One region of the Hoeflea sp. TYP-13 genome, then DNA from elsewhere that is predicted to be linked to it. Evidence: riboswitches for the same ligand, from Rfam matches in the RefSeq annotation. Region 1 holds a riboswitch; each other region holds the start of a gene.
What was found. A riboswitch is a leader RNA that binds a small molecule or an ion and turns the genes downstream of it on or off. The one in region 1 is predicted to bind thiamine pyrophosphate.
Positions count from the first base shown of each region.

Region 1 (4,860 bases):
TCCGTGGTCGACTGCCCGAGCACCTCGTTGTTGCGCGCAAGCAAGGTCAGGCTGACCCTGGGTGCCGGTTTTGCCGAATCGAGCGATCGGGCAAAGACATGAAGCCCCCCGCTGCCGGAAAAAGTCGAAAGGCCGATATCGGAAACCACCAGCCACTGGGTCGCACGGCTGCGCCAACTGTCGAGCCGCTCACCCGCGACCCGTGCCGTCATCACGTAAACACCCGGTTTTCGTTCCGGCACCGCCTCGTCGATGGGAAAACTGGTCGTGGTTTCGCGGTTGAGTTCGTTCTGGGTCTGCAGCTCGCCCTGCCAGACGAGCTCACCCAGCTCGTCGCGAATACGGTCGGCATCATAGGCATCAAGCTGCCGCAAAAACTGCGACTGTGCCATCACGGCGGCCAGCGAGCGGCTGCCGATCCGGTAAAGCTCGATCGCAACAGCGTCAGCATTGACGCTGACCACCGGAACACCCTTGCGCCCGGCGCCGGGCAGGACGAAACGGTCGCCATCGAAACGCACCGTCGGCGACCGGTCGCGGATATAGGCGTTGATGGTAACCGGCGCCTCTAGGACTTCGCCGACCTCTGCCGGCAGCCCGGCCCTCAGTGTCAGCCGGTAGTTTTTTCCGTGTGCCAGACCGTCGGCGCAGATTTCCCGGTCTCTCGCAACCACATTGTCGGCGGCGCGCCCGTCGATCGTAACGTAAGACGCATAGTCAACGCCGGCCGCAGCCAGCGGATCCGAAAAGTGCACGCAAAGACGCGCTGACGCGCTGTCGGCATCGACCTGATGTTCGATGACACGAAAGCCCCTGCGCGCCCTGAGGTCCTGGAAGTCCGCCCTCACGCGCCGTGAATCGACCAGCGACAGGCTCTCCTTGTAGGCCTCAAGCGCTGGCCGGTACTGCTGGCGTTGCTCAAGCGCCTTTGCCAAAAGGTCGAGTGCTGTGGCGCGGGTTTGCGTATCGCGCGAAATCTCGTAGCCGTTGAGGGCTGCCGATGTCGCGGTGCGCTGCAGCTGGTAGTCGCTGCGGTTGGAGCGGATCAGGTAGTTGATGGTGGCGTTGGAAAGGTCCAGCCAAAGTCCGGCGTCCGTGGGATCGATTGCGAGTGCGCGGCTGAAATGATCGATCGCCCCCCCGTCGTCCCCTGCCGAAAGTGCGCTGCGCCCCGCGGCAACTGTCGCCAGCAAGCCGGTTTCAGCATCCGGCCGGTTGACAAGACTGGTTTTCAGCCGCGCCGCTTCTGAATACAGGCCGCCCGGGAGAAACCCGAGTTTGGGTGGCGCACCGATGTCAGGCGCCGAGGTGGTGGAGACGACCTTTCCGGCGATGGCGCCGTCGAACGAATCCAGTCGGTTGAAATCCGATTTGAGAAAACACCACTGCGCATTGGTGTTGTAGGTGAAGGCCCGGCAATCGTCGTCGGCAAGACACATGGCCTTGCAGCGGTCGAGCGTGACCTCTTTTTCCGCCCGCAGGTCGAAACCATAAAAATCGGCATTATCATAGGTTTCGATCTGCCGCGTGTCGGCGGCAAAGCCGCTACCGGCGAGCACACCAATTGTCACAGCGACAGCCGCCGCCTTGAAATGCCTGAACATCAATTCCTCCCATCAAGGACAGATTCCTCAAATAGAACGCAACAGGAAAGTGCGAAGATTTCAAGACGTTTAGTAAAAACAATCGCCTCACGGCACTTAGGTTGTTGACATCATAACCGCCTTGGAGTGGATTGCCGTTACCGGGGTGCCGCAAGGCTGAGACCATACCCGTTGAACCTGATCTGGATAATGCCGGCGAAGGGAGTTGATCGCACATGACGATACCCAACATTCTGACGATTGCAGGTTCCGACCCCTCGGGCGGCGCCGGAATCCAGGCGGATCTAAAGACCATCGCCGCCAATGGCGGTTACGGCATGTCGGTCGTTACCGCCCTGACGGCACAAAACACCGACGGTGTCAGAAGCATACAGATCGTGGACTGCGCGTTCGTCCGTGATCAGATAACGGCTGTTTTGGATGACATCCGCATCGATGCGATCAAGATCGGCATGCTGGCAAATGCCGGCTTGATTAGCACGGTTGCCGATTGTCTCCGTCGGGCCGAAGGTGTTCCCGTTATCCTCGATCCAGTATGCATGGCAAAAGGCGGGGCGCGGCTGCTCGAACCCGGCGCAATCAGCGCCCTGAAGAGTGAACTGGCTCCTCTGGCCACGATACTCACGCCGAATCTTCCGGAAGCCGCCGAGTTGCTTGCCATCGACGAGCCCGCGAGCCGCAAAGACATGACCCTGGCGGCCAATGCGCTCCTGTCGTTTGGTTCACGCAACATCCTTCTGAAGGGCGGGCATCTCGGCAGTCGCAAGAGTTGCGACCTGCTGGTCTCAAATGACACACAGGCGTGGCTCGAAGCCGAACGGATCGACACCGCAAACACCCACGGCACCGGCTGCACACTGTCTTCCGCGATTGCCACGCTCATGCCGCAGAGCACCTCGGTCCTCGAGGCCGTCGCCGCCGCCAAGGATTACATCCACGGCGCCATACTGCACAGCGGCATGCTCTCGGTCGGTCGCGGACACGGTCCGGTGCATCATGCCTGGCGGCGGGTCTGAACCGGCCCGCCAACATCGTTACTTCCGATGTTCGGCAGTGCGGTTTCGAGCCTTCGAACGACCTTACAGAATTTCCGACTTTTCAACCTGGATCTTCGATTGCAAGATAATCGGTACAGTTTCAGAGATGGGCGATCTCCGCTGGCACCAACCGGCACCCCGGGATCCGGTCCTGCTCCATTGAGCCGTAAGCCGCATGAAGCCACCGGTAATGCAGCGTGTCGCTTTCGACGATTCCTTCGAATTCGGAAACGCCCAGGCCGTATGTCGATCTCCCGCGGCCATCGCACTGATCTCAACCGAGGACAGGCCGTTTGCAGTATAGTCCGCGGCGGTAGCCTCAAACGCATTAGCAAAATCGCTGAGGCGTCCAGCGGATGCATGCGTGCGGCCAGACGTAACCCAGGCTCGGCATTGGAGCAAAGTCCTCCCGGGCCTCCTACCATTCAATTCCTGCGTGAATTATACGGCGACATCAAGAGCGTACGCGGATTGAAGACAGGCCGCGCCAGGTCATGGAATATCAGAATTTCAAAGTGTGATGGCGGAGAGGAAGGGATTCGAACCCCCGATACGGTTGCCCGTATGCCGCATTTCGAGTGCGGTGCTTTCAACCACTCAGCCACCTCTCCGCTTCGTGGTATGCGCATGGATATGCGGGCGCTGTAATAACGATTCAAGACCGCTGACACAAGAGGCTTGTTGCACAATGGCGACCGGAAATTAATTCCTGAAAATCGGCTTTTGCCGGCAATGGGCCGAAGATGTATAAGGGGCGGTTGCAGGCATACGCGCAACGGTCTTCGAAAGCGGCAAAAATCACCCCTCCCGCCTTGACTTGGACGCGTCTTTCCCGTATCTCCCGGCTATCCATGGCGTGAGGCGACTTGCGCCATCTGTTTTGTCGGGCTCAGGCAATGTCAAAACGGCTTCGGGAAAATCCGCCATATGGCGCTTTCGGGTCTGATTTGGACTGTTGGCAAGATCTGGCGATCATTCGCAATCGACTGAATAAAAAGACGGCTGTGCGGTTCTCCGCGACAAGCCGGACCGAGCATGGAAAGGCTAAAAAATGTTCGCAGTCATCAAAACAGGCGGAAAGCAGTATACTGTTGCCGCTGACGACCTTCTGAAGGTCGAAAAGCTCGCCGGCAATGCCGGTGACACAGTTGAATTCACGGAAGTTCTGATGGTCGGTGAAGGCGCCGATGCAACCATCGGCAAGCCCTTCGTAGACGGCGCGCTGGTTACAGCCGAAGTTGTCGAGCAGGGCCGTGCGCGCAAGGTTATCGCGTTCAAGAAGCGCCGCCGGCAGAACTCCAAGCGGACCCGCGGTCATCGTCAGCACGAGACCACAATCCGTATCGCCGAAATTCTGACGGGTGGTGCCAAGCCGAAGAAGGCTGCCGCGCCGAAGAAGGCCGCAGAAAAGAAAGCTGCGGAAAAGAAGGCTGATGCAGCGCCGAAGGCAAAGGCTGCGGAAAAGCCAAAGGCGGCAGCTCCCAAGGCTGCAACCAAGGAGAAGGCTCCGGCAAAGGCGAAAGCCGCCGATGATGCGCCGGCAGCAATCTTCTCGGCACCCAAGGGTGATGCCGACGACCTGAAGAAGATTTCCGGTGTCGGCCCGGTCCTTGAAAAGAAACTGCATGCATTCGGCGTTACGCAGTATGCTCAGATCGCAGCCTTTTCGAAGGATGATATCGCCAAGCTCGACGAAGCCCTGAATTTCAAGGGCCGCATTGAGCGCGACGACTGGATCGGCCAGGCCAAGGCGCTGGCTGAGGCAGCGAAATAACCGGGTTCGAGGATTAAAGGAGTAGACCAATGGCACACAAAAAAGCTGGCGGTTCATCGCGCAACGGACGCGATTCAGAGTCCAAACGCCTCGGCGTGAAGAAGTTTGGCGGCGAAGCCGTCATTCCGGGCAACATCATCGTGCGTCAGCGCGGCACAAAGTGGCATCCGGGTCAGGGCGTCGGTCTTGGCAAGGATCACACGATTTTTGCGGTCGTGGAAGGCAATGTGAGCTTCCGCACGAAAGCCAACGGCCGCTGCTATGTGTCCGTAATGCCGCGTGCGCAAGCAGCAGAATAGCCGGTTGAAACAGCCGGCGTCTCATCGACCCGGCTGACATTTTTCAGGCCAAAAGTTCAAGGGGAGATGGGACAACCATCTCCCCTTTTCATTTGCAACCGGAGGACTGAAAAATGGAATTGGAAAGTCAGGACGACGAAAGCCAT
Region 1 is NZ_JBFRBB010000005.1:287,129-291,988, forward strand. Features, by position in the region: gene ABVT35_RS24375 (MG2 domain-containing protein) at 1-1,604, opposite strand, end outside; TPP riboswitch at 1,736-1,825, shown strand; gene thiD (bifunctional hydroxymethylpyrimidine kinase/phosphomethylpyrimidine kinase) at 1,820-2,620, shown strand; tRNA gene ABVT35_RS24385 (tRNA-Ser) at 3,163-3,252, opposite strand; gene ABVT35_RS24390 (50S ribosomal protein L21) at 3,693-4,415, shown strand; gene rpmA (50S ribosomal protein L27) at 4,445-4,714, shown strand; gene ABVT35_RS24400 (GNAT family N-acetyltransferase) at 4,828-4,860, shown strand, end outside.

Region 2 (4,860 bases), on a different contig from region 1:
GCGGTTTTTTGTAAAGCGTGGAAACCAGCCGGCCCAAAATGGCGGTATTCACATTCTGATAGTCGTATCGGCCGACATTTTCCGCGGAAGAACGCAAATCGGTCGCCAGCGGGGCGAGCCCCTCCATATGCAGCCGTGCCAGCGGGCTGAATGGATTGAGGGCGTAGTCTTCAATGGGCTTGAGTTCGGCTTCCGGCGTCGCCTTGATGTCCACCGTCTCGAGCGCCACGCCGCTTCTCATGGTCAGGAACCGTTCAATCGGGACACGGCGAAGCGAGTCGTCCCCGATATTGGAGAGATACAAGCCGATCGGATTGGAAAGATCGGCAATGAGACCGTCCGCATGCGCCCGCAAAATGAGGGCGCCAATGAGCGACTTGACCATTGAAAAGGAGTTGAACCGGGTATTTGCGTCTGCGCCGTTGGAAAAATGCCGAGTGCGCAGTTCTCCGCCCTGCCAAATCAGCATTGCATGACCACCGCGCTCCTCAAACAGAGCCTTCGACCGAACACCGAGCGGGCCGGTCCGATCGGAAACATCGGGTAGGGGGTCTGTATCGGAACCAGCGACCGTCACATGGCTGCCGGAAGCCGGCCAACGCTGCGCGGGATAGCCCTCATACAAAAGGCGAGGTAAGTAAGGAGCCGCCAAAAATACGACCGCCGCGGCCAAAAAGACGAGCAGCAGGGTTGAAAGCAGGACCCGTCTTATGTTCACAGCTCTGTTGCGGCTCGATTGTCTGGCTGCCAAGTAGCCTGCTCCCGGTTGTTGCGTTGCATCGGTACTTCTTGATTCGGAGAATGACCATCTCGTGACACAGATCCACAAAAAAAGCGCCCGACTACCGAAAGACAGGCGCTACATAGTTGTTTGGGAGGGGTTATATAAGAAATTACAAATGGTTAGAAGCCATTGTTGATAACATTCGCCTATATGTTTGTCGGCGAACGAAACAGGCAGACGGTTATTTCTCCACAAACGCTTTTTCGATGAGGAAGCTGCCGAGATTGGCGCGTGTTCCCTCAGTAAAACCGCGGCTTTCAAAGAAGGTGCGGGTGTCTTCAAGCATCTTCGGACCACCGCAAAGGATGACACGATCGTTTTCCTTGTCGATCTGCGGCAGGCCGATGTCATCGAACAGCTTGCCGTTTTCCATCAGCTCTGTGATACGGCCATTGTGACGGAAGGGTTCGCGTGTAACCGTCGGATAATAGATCAGCTGTTCGCTGACCATTTCGCCGAGATATTCGTCATTGGGCAATTCGTCGGTGATGTAGTCCTGATAGGCGAGGTCCTTGGTGAAGCGGACGCCATGGACAAGCACGACTTTTTCGAACTGTTCGTAAACGGCCGGATCCTTGATCAGGCTCAAAAACGGTGCCAGCCCGGTTCCGGTTCCAAGAAGATAGAGGTTTTTACCCGGCAGCAGATTGTCAGTGACGAGCGTTCCGGTCGGCTTCGTGCCAATCAGGACGGCTTCGCCTTCCTTCAGGTGCTGAAGCCTTGAGGTCAAAGGTCCATCGGGAACCTTGATGCTGAAAAACTCAAGCGTTTCCTCATGGTTGGCACTCGCCATGGAATAGGCGCGAAGCAGCGGGCGGCCTTCCACCTGCAAGCCGACCATGGTGAATTCGCCGTTGCGAAAACGGAAACCCGCATCACGGGTCGTCTTGAAGCTGAACAGCGTGTCATTCCAGTGATGAACCGACAGCACGGTTTCTTCGTTAAAACTCTTCATTTCATCTCCATGCGACAATCGCGATCGCACTCTGACGGCTTGCCTCAAAGCTTCGCCGCGCCTTTCAGCATCACCGGAAACGCATTGCTTCCGGATCGCCAGGCAAATTGGTTTGGGGATGCCTTCCCCCTGAGGTTTCGCCCCAGGGCGAATTCAGCACTTGTTGAGCAAATTAGCCGAAGCGCCGGCAAAGTACAGGTTCAAACATTCCAAGTAATCCGCCATTTGGAGAATGCGATTCTATGTCGCACGCGATGTGTATCAGTAGCGGATTGTGAGGGCGCTTCACGGTTTGCCGCATGCATCGATCCATACTGTTGGCCCGGATATTCGCCTTGACAAAGCGGGTCGGCATTGGAATGCTTTTGCCATTCACCAGGGGAGTCCCGGCAAGGGGCTGAGATACTGCTGGCGTTGCGGCGCAGTGACCCGTTGAACCTGATCCAGTTCATGCTGGCGTAGGGATGGTGCAGGCGTTCGCGGACTGTTTCAGTCTAGTTCCTATACTCGGCGGCGCATTTCACATTCCCGCAATATCAGCATTTTCAGGATCGTCCATGTGTCGAGCTGAGGAGCCTATGATGTTGTGCTGCGCACCGGAGACTTGCAAAACGGATCAACCCGAAGAACCCGCTTTGGCATGGGGCATGTCATGAGGGTGCTGATCAGGGGAGCGGGTGTTGCAGGACTGACGACAGCATTTGAGTTGATGCGGCGTGGCGCTTCCGTAACCGTCGCGGAACGTCAGGACCGGGCAGGCGGCATGGCATCCTGGTATGCCGGAGGCATGCTCGCACCCTGGTGCGAGCGGGAAAATGCCGATCAGAAGGTTCTTGAGCTTGGAATCAAGGCAACGGACTGGTGGGAAAGCGTCTTGCCAAGCCATGTGGAGCGCATGGGAACGCTGGTGGTTGCCGCCGGGCGCGATCGCGCCGAACTCGACCGGTTTGCAAGCCGCACATCCGGTTACGAAAAGATAAGCGCTGGTGAAATCGGCGACTTGGAACCTGATCTTTCAGGCCGCTTCCGAAACGGGCTGTTTTTTGCCGAGGAGGCACACATGGATCCGCGGGCGGCCATGTTGACTCTGTGGCGGCAGCTCGAAAACGGCGGCGTTGCGTTCCGATTTGGTGATGACGGGTCGTGCGCTGAAGAATTCGACTGCGAAATCGATTGTACCGGAATGGCGAGCGAGGCCACGGGCCTGCGCGGCGTGCGTGGCGAGATGCTCCTGATGCGCGTGCAGGGCATCACCCTGTCACGGCCGGTGCGCCTGCTTCACCCCCGCATTCCGGTCTATGTCGTTCCGCGCGGCGACGGGCTCTTCATGGTGGGTGCAACGATGGTTGAGAGCGAAGCCGACGGCTCGGTGACCGCCCGGTCATTGATGGAGCTGCTGAACGCTGCCTATGCGCTTCACCCGGCATTCGGCGAAGCCGAAGTCGTCGAGATCGGTGTCGGAGTTCGCCCGGCCTATCCGGACAATTTTCCGCGGGTGACCGGACATAACGACGTTATCCGCCTCAACGGTCTTTACCGTCACGGGTTCCTGCTCGCACCGGTGCTGGCACAGGAAGCGGCGCAGCAGGCGATGGCAAGGGGAGGGATGAGCGGTGGATGACAAAACGCTGGAAGTCAACGGCGAACGCGCCGTTGTGTCGGCGCAGGACCTCGGCGCCTTGCTGGATGAGCTTTCATATGAGGGCGAGTGGCTGGCGACCGCGGTCAACGGTGTACTCATCACAAAAGACGAGCGCGCTGGCTTTGCGCTCAACGAGGGCGACCGCATCGAAATACTGGCGCCGATGCAGGGGGGCTGACGATGTTTGAAGTCTACGGGGAAAAACTGCCGTCGCGGCTCATACTTGGAACCGCACAATATCCTTCGCCTGAAATACTTGGCGAAGCCGTCCGGGCCGGTGGCGCGTCGGCTGTAACGGTGTCACTGCGGCGCGAAGCTGCGGGCGCTGCTACAGCGACCGGCTCGGGCGGGCAATTCTGGTCACTCATTCAGTCTCTCGGTGTTCCGGTCCTGCCCAATACGGCGGGATGTCACACAGTGAAGGAGGCGGTGACGACCGCCCATATGGCCCGCGAGGTCTTCAACACGAAGTGGATCAAGCTCGAAGTTATCGGCAACCATGACACGTTGCAGCCCGATGTCTTCGAACTCGTTGAGGCGGCGCGGATCCTTTGTGAGGAAGGCTTTGATGTATTTCCCTATACGACCGACGACCTTGTCGTTTGCGAACGCCTGCTTGATGCGGGGTGCGAGGTACTGATGCCATGGTGCGCGCCAATCGGATCGGCAAAGGGGCCCATGAACATTGATGCGCTGCGTTCGCTGCGCGGTCACTTTCCGGATGTTCCGCTGATTGTCGACGCCGGAATAGGGCGTCCCTCGCACGCAACAACCGTGATGGAACTCGGCTTTGATGCCGTACTGTTGAATACGGCGGTGGCCCGGGCGGGCGATCCGGTTCACATGGCGCGTGCATTCGGTTCGGCGGTCAAGGCCGGCAGAACCGCCTGGCTGGCGGGCATGCTTGAACCGCGCGATACGGCGGTACCCTCGACACCGGTCATCGGCAAGGCTGTCTTTTCATGAAGCTCGATCCGTTTTACCTGATCGTCGACAGCGCCGACTGGATCACCCGTCTCGTGCCGCTGGGCGTGAAGCTTGTGCAATTGCGCATGAAAGGCCTAAGCAGCGGCGAAATGCGCCGGCAAATCGCCGTGGCGAAATCTGTTTGCTCGGCGAACGGCTGTCAGCTTGTTCTCAACGACTATTGGCGCCTGGCCATTGACGAAGGCTGTGACTTTGTTCACCTGGGTCAGGAGGATCTCGCGGAATCAGATGTCGGAGCCATCCGGCGTGCCGGAATCAGGCTCGGTATCAGCACGCATGATCATGCGGAACTCGATACGGCGCTCGGCACCGATCCGGACTATGTGGCGCTTGGGCCGATTTATGAGACGCGTCTGAAAAAGATGCGATGGGACCCGCAGGGCCTCGACCGCATAATGGACTGGAAATCGAGGGTTGGCGCCTTGCCACTCGTCGCGATCGGCGGACTGAATCCGGAACGGTTGCCCGGTGTGTTTGCATCGGGCGCGGATA
Region 2 is NZ_JBFRBB010000001.1:1,761,687-1,766,546, forward strand. Features, by position in the region: gene ABVT35_RS08355 (serine hydrolase domain-containing protein) at 1-751, opposite strand, end outside; gene ABVT35_RS08360 (ferredoxin--NADP reductase) at 966-1,739, opposite strand; TPP riboswitch at 2,107-2,222, shown strand; gene thiO (glycine oxidase ThiO) at 2,392-3,360, shown strand; gene thiS (sulfur carrier protein ThiS) at 3,353-3,559, shown strand; gene ABVT35_RS08375 (thiazole synthase) at 3,562-4,347, shown strand; gene ABVT35_RS08380 (thiamine phosphate synthase) at 4,344-4,860, shown strand, end outside.
Region 2: another riboswitch for thiamine pyrophosphate. It lies ahead of thiO (glycine oxidase ThiO); the one in region 1 lies ahead of thiD (bifunctional hydroxymethylpyrimidine kinase/phosphomethylpyrimidine kinase).

Region 3 (4,860 bases), on a different contig from region 1:
CCTCCATCTCAACGGCAAGCACTCCGTGCCTGGCCAGCGTCTCATAGGACTTGGCCGGATCGTCCAGATAGAATGTATCGGAGGATACAAGCCCGCCAATGTGGCACTCCAGCATCTGCGAAGTGGCAAAGGCGTCAGCGGCCTTCACCAGTTCGAAATTGGCAAACGGCGCATAGGTGTAGGGCGCAAAAGTGTCGTTGTTTATGGCGCTGTCGGTCGAGGCGCTGAGACCGAGAACGATATCGCGCACCTTGACGTCCGTCGTCAGTCCTCCGCTGGTGCCGACCCGGACCAGCGTCTTTGCCTTGTAGACATTGAGCAGCTCGTGCACATAGATCGCGGTCGATGGCTGACCCATGCCCGTCGCCTGCACGCTGACGGGAATGCCCTGCCAGGTGCCGGTATAGCCGAGGCAGTTGCGAACAGAGTTGACGAGCTTCGGGTGCTCGAAGAAGTTTTCCGCGATCCATTTGGCCCGAAGCGGATCGCCGGGCAGCAAAACGATGTCCGCGTAGTCGCCTTCCTTGGCCTCATTATGTGGTGTCATGGTGCATCCCCCTCCAAGCTGCGGAATGGGGAACTATGCCACCGCAGCGCGCTTCGTTCAAACATATACGTTTGAATTCAACACGCTGCAGGCGACGACCCGTCACGCGAAGCGGGCGGGGGCGGTCCGAATGCTAGGCTTCGGAGGATGTTGCTTCGTCAAGCGGCATGTAAAGGTCGCCGCCCTCCTGGAACTTCTTCGCCATGGCGGCCATACCCTCCTTCTGCGCCTCGGCGCGGATGTCGTGGGAAATCCGCATGGAACAGAATTTCGGACCGCACATGGAGCAGAAATGCGCCACCTTGTGCGCTTCCTTCGGCAGTGTCTGGTCGTGGAAGTCGCGCGCCGTTTCCGGGTCCAGCGCCAGGTTGAACTGGTCCTCCCAGCGAAACTCGAAACGCGCCCGCGACAGCGCATCGTCGCGCGCCTGCGCTGCGGGGTGACCCTTTGCGAGGTCGGCGGCATGGGCGGCTATCTTGTAGGTGATGACGCCGGTCTTTACATCGTCGCGGTCCGGCAAGCCGAGATGCTCCTTCGGGGTAACGTAGCACAGCATCGCGGTGCCGAACCAGCCGATCATGGCAGCCCCGATACCTGAAGTAATGTGGTCGTATCCGGGTGCAATGTCGGTCGTCAGCGGCCCGAGCGTATAGAACGGCGCTTCGCCGCAGGTCTCGAGCTGCTTATCCATATTGGCCTTGATCTTGTGCATCGGCACATGGCCGGGGCCCTCGATCATCACCTGGCAGTCCTTTTCCCAGGCGATCTGCGTAAGTTCGCCAAGCGTCTCGAGTTCGGCAAACTGCGCCGCGTCGTTGGCGTCGGCAATGGAGCCGGGGCGCAACCCGTCGCCCAGTGAAAAGGCCACGTCATAGGCACGGCAGATGTCGCAGATCTCCGCGAAGTTCTCATAGAGAAAACTCTCTTTGTGATGATGCAGGCACCATTTAGCCATGATTGAGCCGCCGCGAGAAACGATGCCGGTGGTGCGCTCGGCCGTCAGGGGAACGTGGTGCAGCCGCACGCCCGCATGGATGGTGAAATAGTCGACGCCCTGTTCGGCCTGTTCAATGAGTGTGTCGCGGAAGACCTCGAAGGTCAGGTCCTCGGCAATGCCGTTGACTTTTTCCAGCGCCTGGTAAAGCGGCACGGTTCCGATCGGCACAGGCGAATTGCGGATAATCCACTCGCGGATATTGTGAATGTTGCGCCCGGTCGAAAGGTCCATCACCGTATCGCCGCCCCAGCGGATCGCCCACACCATCTTGTCGACCTCGTTGGCCATCGAGGATGTAACCGCCGAATTGCCGATATTGGCGTTGATCTTGACGAGGAAATTGCGCCCGATGATCATCGGCTCGCTTTCCGGGTGGTTGATATTGGATGGTATGATGGCGCGGCCGCTCGCCACCTCGTCGCGGACGAATTCCGGCGTTACATAATCGGGGATCGCCGCGCCGAAGCTCTCGCCGTCGCGTTGGAGCTTGCCGCGCAATTCCTCGCGGCCGAGATTTTCACGGATGGCGATGAATTCCATCTCGGGTGTGACGATGCCGGCGCGGGCATAAGCAAGTTGCGTGACAGCCTTGCCGTCTTTGGCGCGCAGAGGCCGGTTGCGCACCGGAAATTCCGGCGTCAGCCTGTCGCCGGAGGCAAAGCCGTTATCCTCCGGCTTCACATGCCGGCCGTCGTAAGCTTCAACATCGCCGCGCGCGGCAATCCACGCTTCGCGAAGGCGCGGCAGTCCGGCGGCAATGTCGGTTTTCCTGTCCGGGTCCGTATAGGGCCCGGAACTGTCATAGACGGTGACCGGCGGTTCGCCGGAAGTCGGGTGCAGACCGATCTCGCGCATCGGAATGCGGATATCGGGGTGGATCCTGCCGTGTTTATAGACCTTGCGCGAGGCGGGCAGGGGGCCTTCGGTGACGGTGGGTGTGATGGCGTTCATTTGAATCTCCCTTTGGGGGACCCAATTCACGACACGGCTATGGGGATATGAATGGACGCGATCCGGCCGGTGACCTTCAGGCGGCTGTACCATCCCTACGCCAGCGTTAACTGGATCAGGTTCGATGGGTCGCCGCGCCGTGCTTCGCACTATCGGCCTCTCAGCTCCTTGCCGGAGCTCCCCAGGTATCAAGGACACCATATAAATGTTGGCGATTCGATTCTGTCAAGACGGGTGAGACAGCTGCCGCCGGGCCGGCGGCTATTCCTGCAGCCTCGAAATCAGCGTTTCGTCCAGTTCGGAAATCGCGAAGTCGATATGGATGTGGTTTCCGTCGCAATCGTGGATATTGACCTGAACCACGGGAAAATCCGGAACCGTGTTCATCCCGAATTCTATGTTACGCTCATCGAGCAGCGCAATGAATTGCGAAAGGCCGCTGGCGGTGATCGCGAAATGCTCGATTTTCGGCTCGATGGATTGCGGCTCGTCTCCCGTTCCGATGAGGTGGACGACCGCATGCTCGCCCACATAAAGCCAGGCGCCCGGAAACGGGAAGGGCGGCCGCTCGCCGTCGACCATGCCTAGAATGTCTTTGTACCAGGCAACCATGGCATCGAGATTGGCGGTAACGATATTGACGTGATCAAGTCTTTCCAGGGGCATTTGCGGCTCCGGCTCAGTGTCGCGATCTTCACCAACATTTAGCGGCCTGTGCGCCGATTAAGTCAAGCCGAATGGCAAACGCCGATCACTTTCCTTTCGCCCGCGCCTTCACCCAGCGCCGCGCGGCGATGACCGCCCAGATCCCTTCGGCAATCAGGAACGGATAGGAGCCGATCAGAAAGGCATAGAATGCCGCCAGCGCGCAGCCGAAGGCGAAGATCGCGATGAACACGCTCGAGCGGTCCTCCAGCGCGTAAGCACCGACCATGATGATGATGGCTATGAGGCCGAGAGATTCCGTCACATCAAACTACTGATGCGGCCCGATGTGAAACCGCATTCCCGTTAAAGCTCCGTCCACATATGTCAGCGGGCGATACGCGTAGTAAAGCGCAATCGGGTCATTCGGGAATATCACATAGGTGTTGCCGTCCTGGTCCCAGACTTCAGCATTGGCGATCCGGAGCACGATGTAGCCAAGGACATAAATGCCAATCAGAATCGCCAATATTCTTTTCATGAAAACCTTCCGCAGTCCAACGCGGGAATATAGGAGCGAGGATCGTGGCAAAGTTGTGGTCGGGCCGGGCTACCGCCGCTTTTCCAGTTCCTTGTTTATTTCCTGCCTAAGTTGATCCCGTTTCGGGTCTTCGGCGGTGAATGGTTGCGGATGTTTTTCAACCGACAGATCGAGCCTCGCAATGGCCCGTTTGAGAAACGTTTCCCTTATCTGGCCGTTGGTGGAATCGCGTCCGGTCTGAAAATTGTTCCGGGCCATCAGATAGGCGATCCAGCCGGTTCTCTGCGGGCAATAGCCGAGGGTGTTTGACTCAAATTCGCAGGTTGCGGGACCTGCGCCCTCGAACGCTTCGTTCATTTTGGCTTCGACGCTCAGATATTGGTTGAAGTGTTGCATCTCGCGGGTTTTGTCGCCGCCGGCCCGCGCCGCCTCTCCGGCAAGATAAAGTGCATGGCCGTTGCTCGCAGATGCAGTGAGGATTTTTTCAGCCATAAGGCCGACACAGTTCCAATCGCCGCGATCGCGCGTGCTGTACAGGACCTTGATCATTTCGTCGTCGTTCTGTCCGGCCGTCAGGCAAGCCTGTTGTTCGTCCGGCGCCGGCCAGAGCAGAGGCAACAAGATGATCACCGCAAGCAGAACCGCCACCACGACGGCTGCGGCCGCCAGGATCTTCACATATCCCGGAACGGGCTTTTTCGTGTTTTGCGGTTCCTCGGACATGTCCCGGTTTTCCCTTCCCGATCATGGTTTGACGGCACCCATGGCGCCGGTAGATTTGCCCGAAAGGGCGAATCCGCGTATAAGGCAGGAAGGTTCAATTTAACGGAAGGAGGTGGTCCAATGTCTAGCGTTTTTACGTGTTTCGTTGGGACGATGTTTAAAGGTACGGCAAAGGAGCAGCCTCCGCGCACGGCCTGAAAACCGGACGACGTGACCATGATCGGCGTTGCGCCGGTCCCTTCCGAACACGAAAATGCGGGGCCACCCAACCGGGTGGCCCTTTTTTGTTGCGCTAATCCTTGGTCGCCGGTGCGGGCGGCGTAATCGGGCGGCGCGCGGCAACGGCCTCGCGGTGCGAGATAAAGGTGATGGCGGCAACGACGATGCCGCCGCCGATCAGCACGAACGGGTCCATTGGCTCCCCGAAAATGACGATGCCAAGGGCCGTCGCCCAGA
Region 3 is NZ_JBFRBB010000001.1:1,691,748-1,696,607, forward strand. Features, by position in the region: gene deoD (purine-nucleoside phosphorylase) at 1-547, opposite strand, end outside; gene thiC (phosphomethylpyrimidine synthase ThiC) at 681-2,495, opposite strand; TPP riboswitch at 2,570-2,689, opposite strand; gene ABVT35_RS08035 (VOC family protein) at 2,757-3,161, opposite strand; gene ABVT35_RS08040 (hypothetical protein) at 3,247-3,465, opposite strand; gene ABVT35_RS08045 (hypothetical protein) at 3,472-3,681, opposite strand; gene ABVT35_RS08050 (hypothetical protein) at 3,751-4,404, opposite strand; gene ABVT35_RS08055 (DMT family transporter) at 4,697-4,860, opposite strand, start outside.
Region 3: another riboswitch for thiamine pyrophosphate. It lies ahead of thiC (phosphomethylpyrimidine synthase ThiC); the one in region 1 lies ahead of thiD (bifunctional hydroxymethylpyrimidine kinase/phosphomethylpyrimidine kinase).